2 regions of the Streptomyces akebiae genome follow, and region 2 is predicted to be linked to the other one. Evidence: riboswitches for the same ligand, from Rfam matches in the RefSeq annotation. Region 2 holds a riboswitch; the other holds the start of a gene.
What was found. Region 2 has a riboswitch for glycine ahead of gcvP (aminomethyl-transferring glycine dehydrogenase). Riboswitches for the same ligand answer to the same signal wherever they lie in the genome.

Region 1: another riboswitch for glycine. It lies ahead of gcvT (glycine cleavage system aminomethyltransferase GcvT); the one in region 2 lies ahead of gcvP (aminomethyl-transferring glycine dehydrogenase).

The regions. Positions count from the first base shown of each region.
Region 1 covers NZ_CP080647.1:3,141,580-3,149,207, forward strand. The annotation lists gene K1J60_RS13350 (ABC transporter substrate-binding protein) at 1-1,315, opposite strand, end outside; gene K1J60_RS13355 (ABC transporter permease) at 1,373-2,371, opposite strand; gene K1J60_RS13360 (enhanced serine sensitivity protein SseB C-terminal domain-containing protein) at 2,688-3,437, opposite strand; gene K1J60_RS13365 (enhanced serine sensitivity protein SseB) at 3,629-4,405, opposite strand; gene K1J60_RS13370 (AAA family ATPase) at 4,478-5,149, opposite strand; glycine riboswitch at 5,368-5,466, shown strand; gene gcvT (glycine cleavage system aminomethyltransferase GcvT) at 5,634-6,761, shown strand; gene gcvH (glycine cleavage system protein GcvH) at 6,896-7,273, shown strand; gene glyA (serine hydroxymethyltransferase) at 7,292-7,628, shown strand, end outside.
Region 2 covers NZ_CP080647.1:8,647,239-8,654,866, forward strand. The annotation lists gene K1J60_RS37525 (FHA domain-containing protein) at 1-189, shown strand, start outside; gene ftsR (transcriptional regulator FtsR) at 233-988, shown strand; gene K1J60_RS37535 (bifunctional nuclease family protein) at 1,074-1,547, shown strand; gene K1J60_RS37540 (MerR family transcriptional regulator) at 1,848-2,492, shown strand; gene K1J60_RS37545 (DNA polymerase IV) at 2,559-3,911, shown strand; gene K1J60_RS37550 (PRC-barrel domain-containing protein) at 4,227-4,595, opposite strand; glycine riboswitch at 4,719-4,815, shown strand; gene gcvP (aminomethyl-transferring glycine dehydrogenase) at 4,988-7,628, shown strand, end outside.

The DNA.
Region 1 (7,628 bases), 5.5 Mb from region 2:
CCTTCTTCAGCGCCTCGACGATCGCGGTGGCCGCGTCGACCTCGCCCTGACGGTCGGTGCGGGCCGAGATGGAGGTCTTGAAGCCGCCCTCCTTGCCGCAGGCCTTCAGGTGCTCCTTGGCCTTGGTGACGTCACCCTTGTTGTCCGGGGTGGCGTACGTGTCGGCCTTCTCGTAGCCCGAGACGTCGGTGGGCAGGACGGTGGAGGCGATGTCACCGCGGATCGGGCCGCCCATGGCGGTCTGCACGGCGGTCTTGTCGATCGCGTACTGCACGGCCTTGCGGCACTCGACGTTGTCGAACGGCGCCACCTTGGTGTTGATCGCCGTGTAGACGAGACGGCCGCCGAGCGCGTTGTCCGTGTTGGCCAGCTGGTCCTTGTCCTTGAGGACCTGGGCCTGGGTCTGGGCGTCGACACCGGTGCCCTGGATGTCGATCATGGTGTCGCCGGACATGACGTCCTTGTCGATGGTGGCCTTGTTGACCTTCAGGTTCACCACGATCTTTTCCGGGTACTGCTTGCGCAGCGGGTCCGTCTTGGCGTCCCACTCCGGGTTGCGGACGAGGACGATCTGCTTGCCCTCCTCGTACTTCTCGAACTTGTACGAGCCGGTCGACACGACCTTCTTCGTGTAGTCGACGCCGGTGTCCTTGGCCCGCGGCACCGCGGCCGTCTGCGGCATGCTCGCCAGATAGTCGAAGTCGGCGAAGGGCTTGTTGAGCTTGAAGACGACGGTGTTGTCGTCCGGCGTCTCGATGGACGCGATGCCCGCCTCGTCCTTGTCCTTGTACGGGCCCTTGTACTTGTCCCCGCCGGCCAGCAGCTGCTGGAAGTAGTTGGGGCCCGAGGAGAGCACGTCACGCGCGAAGTTCGAGCGCTCGACCGCGTACTTGACGTCCTTCGAGGTGACAACGGTGCCGTCCTCGAACTTGACGCCCTGGCGGATCTTGTACGTCCAGGTCTTGCCGCCGTCGCTCGGCGTGCCCGCGCTCTCGGCCAGGTCGGGGACGAGCTCGTTGCCCGCCTCGCCCGCGCCGGGCTTGAACGTCATCAGCGGACGCGCGTAGAGGCGGCTGAAGTTGAAGCCGTACGCGTAGTACATGTTGCCCGGGTCGAGGGACTCGGGGGCGTCGGAGCTGGCGTAGGTGACCGTGCCGCCCTTCGCCGTGGACTCGTTCACGACACCCTTGGTCGCGGCGTTGGCGCCGGCGCCCTTGGGTGCGTCGTCCGTGCCGTCATCCGCCTTGCTGCACGCGGACAGAAGCAGTCCGGCGGCGCTCGCAACCGCGACCGCGGCCATTGCTGACCTTCGCATGATGGTCGGTTTCCCCTTCGTAGTTGGACAGTTGTGTGGGACGACAGACCGCAGACGTCAGCGGCTGCGGGGGTCGAGGGCGTCCCGGAGGCCGTCACCGAGGAGGTTGAAGGCCAGCACCGTGATGAAGATCGCGAGGCCGGGAACGATCATGTACTGCGGGTCGACCTGGAAGTAGTCGACCGCGTCGTTGAGCATTCCGCCCCAGGAGGCCTGCGGCGGCTGGATCCCGACACCGAGGAAGCTGAGCGACGCCTCGAAGATGATGTTGGTCGGGATGAGCAGCGTCGAGTAGACGATGATCGGGGCGACGAGGTTGGGCAGCAGTTCCTTGAACAGGACGTACGGCCCGCCGGCGCCCATCCCCCGCGAGGCGTCGATGAACTCCCGCTCGCGCAGCGCCAGAGTCTGACCGCGCACGATGCGCCCCATGTACGGCCAGTTGAAGAAGCCGATGACGAAGATGAGCACCGAAATGTGCAGCGGAAGCCCTTTGAGGCCGAAGGCGCCACCCTGGAGCGTCGCGGAGATGGCGATGGCGAAGAGCAGCAGCGGGAACGCCAGGAAGGTGTCCATCAGCCGGCTCACGATCGTGTCGACCCGGCCGCCGTAGTAGCCGGCGACGAGGCCGAGCACCACTCCGATGGCGTTGGACAGGATCGTCGCGCCGAAGGCCACGACCAGGGAGACCCAGGAGCCCTCAAGAATGCGGGCGAGGATGTCACGGCCGAACTTGGGGTCGACTCCGAGCGGGTGGTCCCAGCTCATCCCGCCGAAGTCGCCTTTGGGCAGGGATGTGTTGGCGTCGATCAGGTCCTGGTTGAAGGTGTTGGGGTCGAGCCCCAGCATCGCCTGCAGCGGCCGGGAGAGCGCCGCGATCAGGATCAGCAGGACGACGATGACACCGCCGGCGACCGCCACCTTGTCGCGCTTGAAGCGGGTCCAGGCGATCTGGCCGAGCGAACGGCCCTCGATCTTCTTGGCCTCGACACCTTCCAGCACGGCTTCGGGCTGTGCCTCGGCCTGCGATCCGGTTGTCTCAATGGGTGCGGTCATCGTCCCTCGTGCTTGCCCGTGCCGGTGGTTGCCGACTGTGCCTGGCGGCCGCCCGGGTCTGCGGTGCGGTCCGTCACCACTGCTGCTCTCTTGCTCTGTGACTACTGATGGGTACGAGAGGAGGTACGGCACCGAACTTCACCGCATGAACAGCGTGTTCGCCGGATCCCCCCATCGCTCTGGGGGAGTCTTCAACGGTCGCGCGATCAGGCACCAGACTTGACGGCGAATGTATGCGCAACCGTGATGTGGCCAGCAGGGTTCCGCTATGCGGACGTGACGCTCTGTTGAGCGGTGGAAACCACGCTCACCCGGCTCAGTAGCCGCCCGGGTAGCCGTACCCGCCCGCCGCCGGGGCCTGGGCGGGCGCCGCGTGGGCCTCGCGGTCGTAGAAGGGGCGGGCGCCCGCGCGCAGCCACATGGCGACCGGGTCGTACTCGTCGGACATGGCGACGGTGGAGACGGGCAGACCGTCCGGGACCGCGCCGATGGACTGCTGCATCATCGCCCGCACCGAGTCGACGGCCTGCGGCGAGGTGTCGTACACGTCGAGGCCGATGGCCAGGTACGGTGCGCCGAGCGCGGGCTGCACCCAGGCGCGGCGCAGTGAGCGCACGGCGGGCGTGCGGTGGGCGTTCTGGGTCAGCAGGGCGTAGAACTGCGGGATCTCGATGGCCGGCTCGGACAGCCTGAGCGGCCCCGCGGGCTGCCGCTCCAGGCCGGTGGCGATACGGCGCAGGTCGAGCCAGGGGATGCCGACGCCGCCGCCCGGCGCGTGCGGGTTGAGCCAGAGGCCGTAGTGGTCGGGGTAGAGGGTGCGGGCCACGTCGAGGCCGTCGACGACCTCGTAACTGCGGTTCCAGCCACTGGCGGAGAGCTCCTGGGCGGAGGTCACGCACGGGGCGTAGTTGAACCCGTCGACCTCCATGTTCCCGTACTGGGCGTCCGGGGACCCCGCCTGGCCGTGCCAGAGCAGCATCCAGATCTGGCCGGAGGACGGGGTGGCCAGGGCACGCAGCAGCGCCTCGTAGGCGTCGTAACGCCCGGGCGTCACCTGGCGCAGCATGTGCTCGACCTGCCCGGTGGCGATGCTGCCGCTCACGTTGGCCGTCCTTCGTGTTGGACCCTGGTTATAGGAGACAGCTTAGGTGGTGTGCCGGTTGAGCCGGTCAGGGCTCGGAGGTTGACGTGCGTCGCGGGGTGCGGGCTCGTTGTGGCTGGTCGCGCCGTTCCCCGCGCCCCTTCGCGGCGCGCTGATCAGTACCCCTGCTGATAGAAGGGCCGTACCTTTTCGCGGAGCCAGTCGCCGACCGGGTCCTGGGCCACGTCCAGGAAGACCATGTTGACGGGCCAGGGGACGGGGACCTTGGTGAGGGCCCGGCCGAGGGCGGCGAGGGGGAGGGCGCGGTCGGCCTCCCAGGAGGCCAGTTCGACGCCGATGAACATGACGGGGTCGGCGGTCTCGATGGTGGCGAGGCAGCGACGGGCGCAGAGGACGACTCCGGTTCCGGCGAACTCGGCGGAGGCCGCGGCCAGGAAGTCCACCGGGTCGTCCTGCCAGTCCGGTTCGAAGAGGCGCACGCGGGCACCGCTCGCCGATCCGTCCAGCGGGGTCCGGCCGGCCCGGCACAGCTCGGCCACCGCGGGCGGCGGCAGCGGGATGCCCACGACGCCGTCGGGGTTCAGGGCGAGCCCGATCTGCGGGGGCAGACCCCGCGCGAACTCGACGGCGGGGGCGATCGTGTACGACATGTGGTTGCCGACGACCTGACGGAACTGCTCCTCGGAGCTGAAGACCGGCACATACGCCTGCCCGTCGAACTCCATCGTCGGCAGGTCGAGCTGACCGCTCTGCGGGCCGCCGCCCTCCGGCAGCGGCACCCAGACGAAGCTGCGGGCCAGCACCTCCACGATCCGCGCCCCGGCCTGGGGCACCCCGAGCGAGGCGGACAGCACCTCCTCCAGCTCGTTGCCGGGCCATCCGCCGTGCCCATGGGGATACGCCTGTGCCGGGAAGTCCGCCGGGAAGTCCATCTGCTGCCTACCGCTTTGCTCCGTGATGCTGTTGTCCCTGCACCTTAATTGCTCCCGGGGCGGGCGCGCCCTTCAGGAGCGCGGGAAGTCGATCCGCTTCAGGACATCGGCGGCGGCCCGGTCGATGAGCACGGCCGCCCCGCACCCCTGCGGCAGCCTCCCCTTCTCCACCGCACGCAGCAATCGGGTCATGGCCCCCCGGTGCCGCGCGAACGCGTAGCGGGAGACGCCCCGGCCGCGCTCCCGTTGTCCGTCCCGGGCCTCACCGGGAGTGACGTCGAGCAACAGCAGGTGAAGGGTGCCGCCCCGGCGGCGGGCTTCGCGGGCGAGCCAGCTTCGCACCCACGCCTGCGTCCCGCAGTCGTGCACGACGACGCCCTCCCCCGAGCGGAGGGCGCGTCGCAGCCCCGCGTAGTGCGCGAGGCGCACGAAGGGGCGGTACAACGCGTACGGCAGATGACGGGCGAAGCGGGCGTCGAAGCGGTCGCGCGTGTCCTGGGAGTCGATGCGGACGCCGGGCACTGTCCGCCGCATCAGTGTCGACTTGCCGCTGCCGGGGAGCCCGGTGACCACCACCAGGTCGTCCGGCCCGAAGGACAGCTCGTGGGGACTGCGCCCCGAACGCGCCCGGAGGTCGCGGACGACCGCCCTCGGGAACGGGCCGCACGCCGCGCCGGCCGGTGCGACGGGCTGCTTGGGCATGGCGATGCCCGAGGTCGTCGCGTACGCCGTGGTCCTGTTCACCGTGATCGTCCTCCCCAGGGGCATGGAGGTCCCATCCCCACAGACCGTAAAGAAAAGGTAATGCCCGATCCCTCCTGATTCAGTCCTCGTATTGCCACAAGAGTGCTACGGACCGCTGTGTCTGCCTGTGCTCCGTCGTTCCCCACCTCTGAAAGGTCCCCCTGCCGCCCCGCGTCGATGCGTGCAATGATGTGCGCGCCAACTGCATACCGGCCGCTTGAATCCGCGCGGGAGAGCTCCCAGCAGTCGATCGCTGGGGCGCCGAAGGAGCAAGTCCCTCCCTTGAATCTCTCAGGCCCAGATACCGCGTGGGCGAGGCACATCTGAAAAGCGGGCCGTACCCCTCTTCCGCGGGGGCGGCTCCACCCACGGTGCAAGTCACGACCACCGGTACGTACGGTCGTGGTGAACCTCTCAGGTTCCGATGACAGATGGGGAGGACTTTCCTCGCCTGTCGCCTGTCATGCCCTGGGAGCAGAATCCGATGAGCAGCAGCCCCACCACTGGACCGCGCCGGACCGCGCTCGATGCCCTGCATCGCTCGCTCGGTGCGACGATGACCGACTTCGCGGGCTGGGACATGCCCCTGCGCTACGGCTCCGAGCGGGACGAGCACACCGCCGTCCGCACGAGGGCCGGCCTCTTCGACCTGTCCCACATGGGTGAGATCACCGTCACCGGCCCGCGGGCCGCCGCGCTGCTGGACCACGCGCTCGTCGGCAACATCGGCGGTGTGAAGACCGGCCGCGCCCGCTACACCATGATCTGCCGCGAGGACGGCGGCATCCTCGACGACCTGATCGTCTACCGGCTGGCGGACACGGAGTACCTCGTCGTCGCGAACGCCTCCAACGCCCAGGTGGTGCTGGACGCGCTCGTGGAGCGTTCCGCCGGGTTCGACGCCGAGGTGCGGGACGACCGGGACGCCTACGCCCTGCTGGCCGTGCAGGGCCCCGAGTCGCCCGGGATCCTGGCCTCGCTCACCGACGCCGACCTCGACGGGCTGAAGTACTACGCGGGGCTGCCGGGCACGGTCGCCGGGGTTCCCGCGCTGATCGCGCGCACCGGGTACACCGGCGAGGACGGCTTCGAGCTGTTCGTGAAGCCGGAGCACGCCGTCGAGCTGTGGCAGGCGCTGACCAAGGCGGGCGAGGGCGCCGGGCTGGTGCCCTGCGGGCTGTCCTGCCGGGACACGCTGCGCCTGGAGGCGGGCATGCCGCTGTACGGGCACGAGTTGTCGACCGCGCTGACGCCCTTCGACGCCGGCCTCGGTCGGGTCGTGAAGTTCGAGAAGGAGGGCGACTTCGTGGGCCGCACCGCCCTGCGCGAGGCCCTCGAGAACCTCAACCACGAGCCGCCTCGCGTCCTGGTCGGCCTGATCGCCGAGGGCCGCCGGGTCCCGCGCGCCGGGTACCCGGTGGTCGCCGACGGCAAGGTGATCGGCGAGGTCACCTCGGGCGCCCCCTCCCCCACCCTCGGGAAGCCGATCGCGATGGCGTACGTCGACGCCGAGCACTCGGCGCCGGGCACCGCCGGTGTGGGCGTGGACATCCGGGGCAGCCACGAGCCGTACGAGGTCGTGGCGCTGCCCTTCTACAAGCGGCAGAAGTGACACCGTCGTAGTCGTTCGAAAGCGGCGGCCGTGCGCGTGCCGGCAGTGACGCTCGGCACATCCGTGCTGCTCAACAACGGTTTCAGCAGTCCCCCATTCATCACCACTCCCCCGCGTACAGGAGAATTCAGGCCATGAGCAACCCCCAGCAGCTGCGCTACAGCAAGGAGCACGAGTGGCTGTCGGTCGCCGAGGACGGCGTCTCGACGGTCGGCATCACGGAGTTCGCGGCGAACGCGCTCGGCGATGTCGTCTACGCCCAGCTCCCCGAGGTGGGCTCCACCGTGACCGCGGGCGAGACCTGCGGCGAACTGGAGTCCACGAAGTCGGTCAGCGACCTGTACTCGCCGGTCTCCGGTGAGATCACCGAGATCAACGAGGACGTCGTCAACGACCCGTCGCTGGTGAACACCGCCCCGTTCGAGGGCGGGTGGCTGTTCAAGGTACGCGTCGCGGAGGAGCCGGACGATCTGCTCTCCGCCGACGAGTACGTCGCCCACACCGCCGGCTGAGAAGACGAGGTCGTACGCATGTCGCTTCTGAACACGCCCCTGCACGAGCTGGACCCGGACGTCGCCGCCGCCGTCGACGCCGAGCTGCACCGTCAGCAGTCCACCCTGGAGATGATCGCCTCGGAGAACTTCGCTCCGGTGGCGGTCATGGAGGCCCAGGGCTCGGTGCTGACCAACAAGTACGCCGAGGGCTACCCGGGCCGCCGCTACTACGGCGGCTGCGAGCACGTCGACGTCGCCGAGCAGATCGCCATCGAGCGGGTCAAGGACCTCTTCGGTGCCGAGTACGCCAACGTCCAGCCGCACTCCGGGGCCTCCGCCAACCAGGCCGCGCTGTTCGCGCTGGCCTCCCCCG
Region 2 (7,628 bases):
ACCGTGTCGCGTCGCCACGTGGAGTTCCGCCGGGGCCAGGACGGCTCGTTCACGGTCGCCGACGTCGGCAGCCTGAACGGCACGTACGTCAATCGTGAGCGGATCGACCAGGTCGCCCTGCACAACGGCGACGAGGTGCAGATCGGCAAGTACCGGCTGGTCTTCTACGCGAGCCAGCGGGGCTACTGACCCTCCCCCGGACACGCGTCCGGGGGGACCCCAGGGAAGGTCCATGCTTCGAACAACGAGCGGTGGTGCCGACCACGGCGCCACCGCCGCGGACAGTGGCCTGATGAGCATCGGCACGGTGCTGAACGCGCTGCGCGAGGAGTTCCCCGAGGTAACCATCTCCAAGATCCGTTTCCTGGAGTCGGAGGGGCTCATCGAGCCGCAGCGGACCCCCTCGGGGTATCGCAAGTTCAGTGCCGAGGACGTCGAGCGCCTGGGACACGTGCTCAGGATGCAGCGGGACCACTATCTGCCGCTCAAGGTGATCCGGGAGTACCTGGAAGCCCTGGAGCGTGGCGAGGACGTACGGCTGCCGTCCGTGGGGCGTCAGCGTGACGTCGGGGACGGAGAGCGCCTGAGCGAGCTCTTCGGGGAGCCCGAGGAGCCGACAGCGGCCCGGATCGGGCGCGGTGAGCTCATGGCCGGTGCCGGGATCGACGAGGACCAGCTGGCGGAGTGGGAGTCGTACGGGCTGGTGGCCGCGCTGCCCGACGGTTCCTTCGACGCGGAGGCACTCACTGTCGCCACGCTTGTGGTGGAACTGGGTCGGTTCGGTATCGAGCCCCGGCATCTGAGGGTGATGCGGGCCGCCGCCGACCGCGAGGCGGGGCTCGTGGATCAGGTGGTGGCGCCCTTGCGTCTGCACCGCAATCCGCAGACCAGGGCCCATGCGGAGGACCGCACGCGGGAGCTGGCGGGGCTCACGGTGAAGCTGCATGCCGCCCTGGTCCAGAGCGCCCTGGGTGTGCGCCTTCGCTGAGGGCTCGGTGTTCGCCTGTGGCGGATCGGTCGGCCGATCTGTGCTCGACTACCCAAACATCCCGAGCACGGCCTAGGGTTGCTGTGTGAACGAGCTCGATGTCGTAGGTGTCCGGGTCGAAATGCCCTCCAACCAACCGATCGTGCTCCTGCGCGAAGTGGGAGGCGACCGTTACCTCCCCATCTGGATCGGGCCGGGGGAGGCGACGGCGATCGCTTTTGCCCAGCAGGGCATGGCCCCAGCGCGACCGCTGACCCACGACCTGTTCAAGGACGTGCTGGAGGCCGTCGGCCAGGAGCTCACGGAAGTGCGCATCACCGACCTCCGTGAGGGCGTCTTCTACGCGGAGCTGGTGTTCGCCAGCGGGGTCGAGGTGAGTGCGCGGCCTTCCGACGCCATAGCGCTGGCGCTACGTACGGGTACGCCGATCTTCGGCAGTGACGGGGTGCTCGACGACGCGGGCATCGCGATCCCGGACGAGCAGGAGGACGAGGTGGAGAAGTTCCGCGAGTTCCTCGACCAGATCTCGCCCGAGGACTTCGGTACGAACAGCCAGTGAGGCCGGGCGGGCGGTGGTGTGGGGCCGTGGGGCCCTGACGCTGCCGGCGCGGATGCCACATTGCGGGCGGAGGGCTTGTGGCTGCGGTGAGGGTGTCCGAGCAGGCCTCGGCACGTTGCCAAGTGCCCGTGCGCCGTCAGGCGGCCTTGCCGGAAGGCATTCGGCTAGCCTTTCCCCGCGGGAGGGCACGGTAAACCACTCTCAGGGTGATTATCACTCGGCGTGGCGAGTGCGGTGGTCGTTGACGCACCCCTGGTGGCTGCCTACCGTCGATGAGGCAGGTCAAGGACGGAGGTCGGCGTGAGAAGCAGCGGCGACGGTACGGCTGGGGGTGCCCCCGGACGCAGGCTGGGGGACGGCGGCCCGTACCCGCTTCACGGCAGCGCGGCCGGTCACGTTCCGCAGCGGCCCGCGGCCGTGCGGGGCGGCGCGGATGCGGCATCCGAGCCGCATGAGAACGTCGGCTACCGCGGTCCCACCGCGTGCGCGGCCGCCGGCATCACCTATCGGCAGCTCGACTACTGGGCACGTACCGGTCTCGTGGAGCCGAGTGTGCGCTCCGCGCAGGGCTCGGGGACGCAGCGTCTCTACAGCTTCCGGGACGTCGTCGTCCTCAAGATCGTGAAACGGTTCCTCGACACGGGGGTGTCGCTGCAGAACATCCGCACCGCCGTCCAGCATCTGAGGGAGCGGGGCTTCAGCGACCTGGAGCGGATGACGCTGATGAGCGACGGGGCGACGGTCTACGAGTGCACCTCGCCCGACGAGGTCCACGCTCTGCTCCAGGGCGGCCAGGGGGTCTTCGGGATCGCCGTGGGGGTCGTTTGGCGTGACGTGGAAAGCGCTCTCTCCCAGCTGCACGGGGAGCGGGTCGACACGGGGGAGACGCTGGTGGGCCACAACCCGTCGGACGAGCTCGCGCGCCGGCGCAACCGGGCGGTCTGAGAGGTACGTGCCGTCGCGGCCCAGGGACACGGCGCGTTGTCAGTGGCGTAGGGCAGCATCGGAGATGTGAGAGCCGCGCCCACGATCCTTCATCTCGACATGGATGCCTTCTACGCCTCGGCGGAGCAGGCGTCCAAGCCGAGTCTGCGGGGGAAAGCCGTGGTCGTGGGTGGGCTGGGGCCGCGTGGAGTGGTCGCCACCGCCTCGTACGAGGCACGGGTCTTCGGGGTGCACTCGGCGATGCCGATGGCGCAGGCGCGCCGGCTCGCGCCGAACGCCGCGTATCTCACGCCGCGCTTCACCTTCTACCGGGCGATCAGCGATCAGGTGATGGGGCTGTTGCGCGATCTGTCTCCGCTGGTGGAGCCGTTGAGTCTGGACGAGGCGTTCGTGGACCTGGAGGCCGGGGGAGCGGCTTGGGACGAGGAGTCCGCCCGGTTGGTGGGAGTGCGGTTGCGGGCGGACATACGCGCGGTGACCGCGCTCACCGGCTCCGTGGGGCTCGCGGCCTCCAAGATGCTCGCGAAGATCGCCTCCGAACAGGCCAAGCCGGACGGGCTGGTGCTGATCGAACCCGGGACCGAGCGGGCGTTGCTGGGGCCGATGTCGGTGCGGATCCTGCCGGGGGTGGGGCCGGCGACCGGGGACCATCTGCGGCGGGCCGGGATCACCACGGTGGAGGAGATCGTGGAGGCCGGGGAGGACGAGGTCGTACGGCTGCTGGGCAAGGCGCACGGGCACGGGCTGTACGCGATGGCGCTCGCCCGGGACGACCGCGCGGTGGTGGCCGAGCGGGACACGAAGTCCGTGTCGGTGGAGGACACGTACGACGTCGACATCCATGACCGCGTGCGGGTTCGGATGGAGGTTCAGCGGCTCGCGGATCGGTGTGTGCGGAGGTTGCGGGGGGCCGGGCTGTCGGGCCGGACGATCGTGCTGAAGGTGCGGCGGTACGACTTTTCGACGTTGACCCGGTCCGAGACGTTGCGGGGGCCCACGGACGACCCCGCGGTGGTGCGAGAGGCCGCGGGGCGGTTGCTGGAGGCCGTGGACACGACGGGTGGGGTGCGATTGCTCGGGGTGGGCGTCAGTGGCCTCGCCGACTACACGCAGGAGGACCTGTTCGCGCAGGCGGCGGGTGAGGTGGATCTCGTCGAGGACGAGGCCGGGGGCGCTGTGGAGGGGCCCGCGGTGGAGGAGCGTTCGGGTGGGGAGCGGCAGTGGAGGGCCGGGCACGATGTGCGGCATGCCGAATACGGGCACGGGTGGGTGCAGGGGAGTGGGCTGGGGCGGGTGACCGTGCGGTTCGAGACGCCGGAGGACGTGGAGCCCGGGCGGGTGCGGACCTTCCGGACCGACGATCCGGGGCTGGAGCCGGCGGAACCGTTGCCGCTGGTGCGGGGTGGGGTGCCGGGCTGAGGCCGCGGCACCCGTCGGTCTGCGTCGCTGGGGCCGAGCGCTGATGCGGCGGGGACGAGGGTGGCGCGAGGGGCAGGGTGGCTGGCCTTGGGGAGGTGGCCGGGTGGGGAGGGCGGCTGCGATCAGGGGGTGCTCATGGTTGAGGAAGGGGGCCGAGATCAGGCACTGCTCAACGGGGCCGAGATCAGGCACTGCTCAACGGGGGTGCCTACGGGCTGGGGAAGGAGCCAGATGTCGTCTGGGGGGGGTGGAAGGTGCCCGAGGGGGCTGTGTGGCTGGAGGGAGTGCCGTGCGTGGAGGGGCTTCGGGTATGGGTCAGGCGTCGTCCTTGCCCGCGATGTTGCCGAAGTCGTGGTCCACGGGTGGGGGCGGGGCCGTGTCCAGGCCGTAGTGGTGGTAGAGCTGGAGTTCCTGTTCCGGGGAGAGGTGGCGGCCCACTCCGAAGTCGGGGGCGTCCTTGATGAGAGCGCGTTCGAAGGGGACGCGGAGGGTCCCTTCGACCAGTTCGCTGGGTTCCAGGGGGACGAAGGCGTCGCGGCCGAAGAAGCCCATGCGTATCGCGGCCCACTCGGGGATGCCGGTGGCGTCGTCGAGGTAGACCTCGTCCACGGTGCCGATCTTGCTTCCCTTGCGGTCGAACGCCTTGCGGCCGATCAGGTTGCGCGGATCGATGTCGGTCTGCACGGGCCCTCCATGTGGTCGCAAGCGGTTGCGGATGGTGTCTCTCCACTACGAAAAGGCACATCGGGGGCGGCGGCCACTCGAAGACCCGTGCGTTGACCGCGCTGATACTCTGGCAGCGGCTGTTGACCCCGCGCGGGAGAGTCCTCCGGACACCATCCGGAGGCGCCGAAGGAGCAAATCCTCCCCGGAATCTCTCAGGCTCACGTACCGCACGGACGAGGTCACTCTGGAAAGCAGAGCGGGTGCCACGGCTCCCGCTCTCACCGACGGTGAAAACCGGCCCGAACCAGGTCCGGTGAAGCTCTCAGGTTGAGATGACAGAGGGGGAGGCCGTTCGGGCACCCGTGCCGTGGTGCCCCTCGAAGGTCGTGTCAGACCAGGAGGCCTCCGTAATGACCGCCCATCGCATTCCGCTCTCCGAGCTCGAACAGGGAATCCCCTTCGAGCGGCGCCACATCGGCCCGGACGTCGAGGCCCGGGCCAAGATGCTCGCGCACGTCGGGTACGGCTCGCTCGACGAGCTGACGGCCGCCGCGGTCCCCGATGTGATCAAGAACGCCGAGGCGCTGGATCTGCCGGGCGCCCGCTCCGAGGCCGAGGTACTGGCGGAGCTGCGTACGCTGGCGGACCGCAACCAGGTGCTGGGGTCCATGATCGGACTCGGCTACTACGGGACCTTCACCCCGCCCGTCATTCTGCGGAACGTCATGGAGAACCCGGCCTGGTACACCGCTTACACGCCGTATCAGCCCGAGATCTCCCAGGGGCGGCTGGAGGCGCTGCTCAACTTCCAGACGGTCGTCGCCGAACTGACCGGGCTGCCCACCTCCGGGGCCTCGCTGCTCGACGAGGGCACCGCGGCCGCCGAGGCCATGGCGCTCTCCCGGCGCATGGGGAAGAACAAGAAGGGCCTCTTCCTCGTCGACGCGGACGCGCTGCCGCAGACCGTCGCCGTGATCGAGACACGCGCCGAACCGACCGGGGTCGAGGTCGTCGTCGCGGACCTGAGCGAGGGGATTCCGGCTGACATCGCCGAGCGGGAGATCAACGGGGTGCTGCTGCAGTACCCCGGCGCCTCCGGTGCCGTACGCGATCTGAAGCCGGTCATCGAGCAGTCGCACGAACTCGGCGCGCTCGTCACCGTTGCCGCCGACCTGCTCGCCCTCACTCTGCTGACCTCACCCGGCGAGCTGGGCGCCGACATCGCGGTGGGGACGACACAGCGTTTCGGGGTGCCGATGGGCTTCGGTGGACCGCACGCGGGCTACATGGCGGTGCGGGAGAAGTTCGCGCGCAGCCTGCCCGGGCGGCTCGTGGGCGTCTCCGTGGACGCGGACGGACACAAGGCGTACCGGCTCGCCCTGCAGACGCGGGAGCAGCACATCCGCCGGGAGAAGGCGACCAGCAACATCTGTACGGCTCAGGTGCTGCTCGCCGTGATGGCCGGGATGTACGCCGTGTACCACGGGCCGGAGGGGCTGCGGACCATCGCGCGGCGTACGCACAGGTACGCCGTGGTGCTCGCCGCGGGGCTCGCGGCCGGTGGGATCGAGGTCGTGCACGGCGCGTACTTCGACACGCTCACCGTGCGGGTGCCGGGACGGGCCGGTGAGGTCGTGGCGGCCGCGCGGGAACATGGCGTGAACCTGCACCTCGTGGACGCGGACCTGGTGTCGATCTCCTGCGACGAGACCACGACCAGGGCGCAGCTGGGCGCCGTGTGGACCGCGTTCGGCGTGCAGGGGGATGTCGAGGCCCTGGACGCCGAGGCGCGGGACGCGCTGCCCGAGGCGCTGCTGCGGTCGGACGACTACCTCACCCACCCGGTGTTCCACGAGTACCGCTCCGAGACCGCGATGCTGCGGTATCTGCGCCGGCTCGCCGACCGTGACTACGCGCTGGACCGGGGCATGATCCCGCTGGGCTCCTGCACGATGAAGCTCAACGCGACCACCGAGATGGAGCCGGTGACCTGGCCCGAGTTCGGGCAGCTGCACCCGTTCGCGCCTGCCGGGCAGGCGCAGGGGTACCTCACGCTCATCCGTGAGCTGGAGGAGCGGCTGGCGGAGGCCACCGGGTACGACAGGGTGTCGCTGCAGCCGAACGCGGGCTCGCAGGGTGAGCTGGCCGGGCTGCTGGCCGTACGCGGGTACCACCGGGCCAACGGTGACGCGCAGCGGACCGTGTGCCTCATCCCGTCCTCCGCGCACGGCACCAACGCGGCGAGCGCCGTCATGGCCGGTATGAAGGTCGTCGTGGTGAAGACCGCCGAGGACGGCGAGATCGACGTCGAGGACCTGCGGGCGAAGATCGAGCAGTACCGCGACGAGCTGTCCGTGCTGATGATCACTTACCCGTCGACCCACGGCGTGTTCGAGGAGCACGTGGCCGACATCTGTGCGCAGGTGCACGACGCCGGTGGCCAGGTCTACGTCGACGGGGCCAACCTCAACGCGCTGGTGGGGCTCGCCAAGCCGGGGCACTTCGGCGGCGACGTGTCGCATCTGAACCTGCACAAGACGTTCTGCATCCCGCACGGCGGCGGTGGCCCGGGCGTCGGGCCGGTCGCGGTGCGTGAGCACCTGGCGCCGTACCTGCCCAACCACCCGCTGCAGCCCGCGGCCGGGCCGGAGACCGGTGTGGGCCCGATCTCGGCGGCGCCGTGGGGCTCGGCGGGCATCCTGCCGATCTCGTGGGCCTACGTCCGGCTCATGGGCGGAGAGGGGCTCAAGCGGGCCACTCAGGTGGCCGTGCTCAGCGCCAACTACATCGCCAAGCGGCTTGAGCCGCACTACCCGGTGCTCTACACCGGCCCTGGCGGCCTCGTGGCACACGAGGCCATCGTCGACCTGCGGCCGCTGGCCAAGGCGACCGGGGTGAGCGTCGACGACATCGCCAAGCGGCTGATCGACTACGGCTTCCACGCGCCGACGATGTCGTTCCCGGTGGCCGGGACGTTGATGATCGAGCCGACCGAGTCGGAGGACCTCGGCGAGCTGGACCGGTTCTGCGACGCGATGATCGCGATCCGCG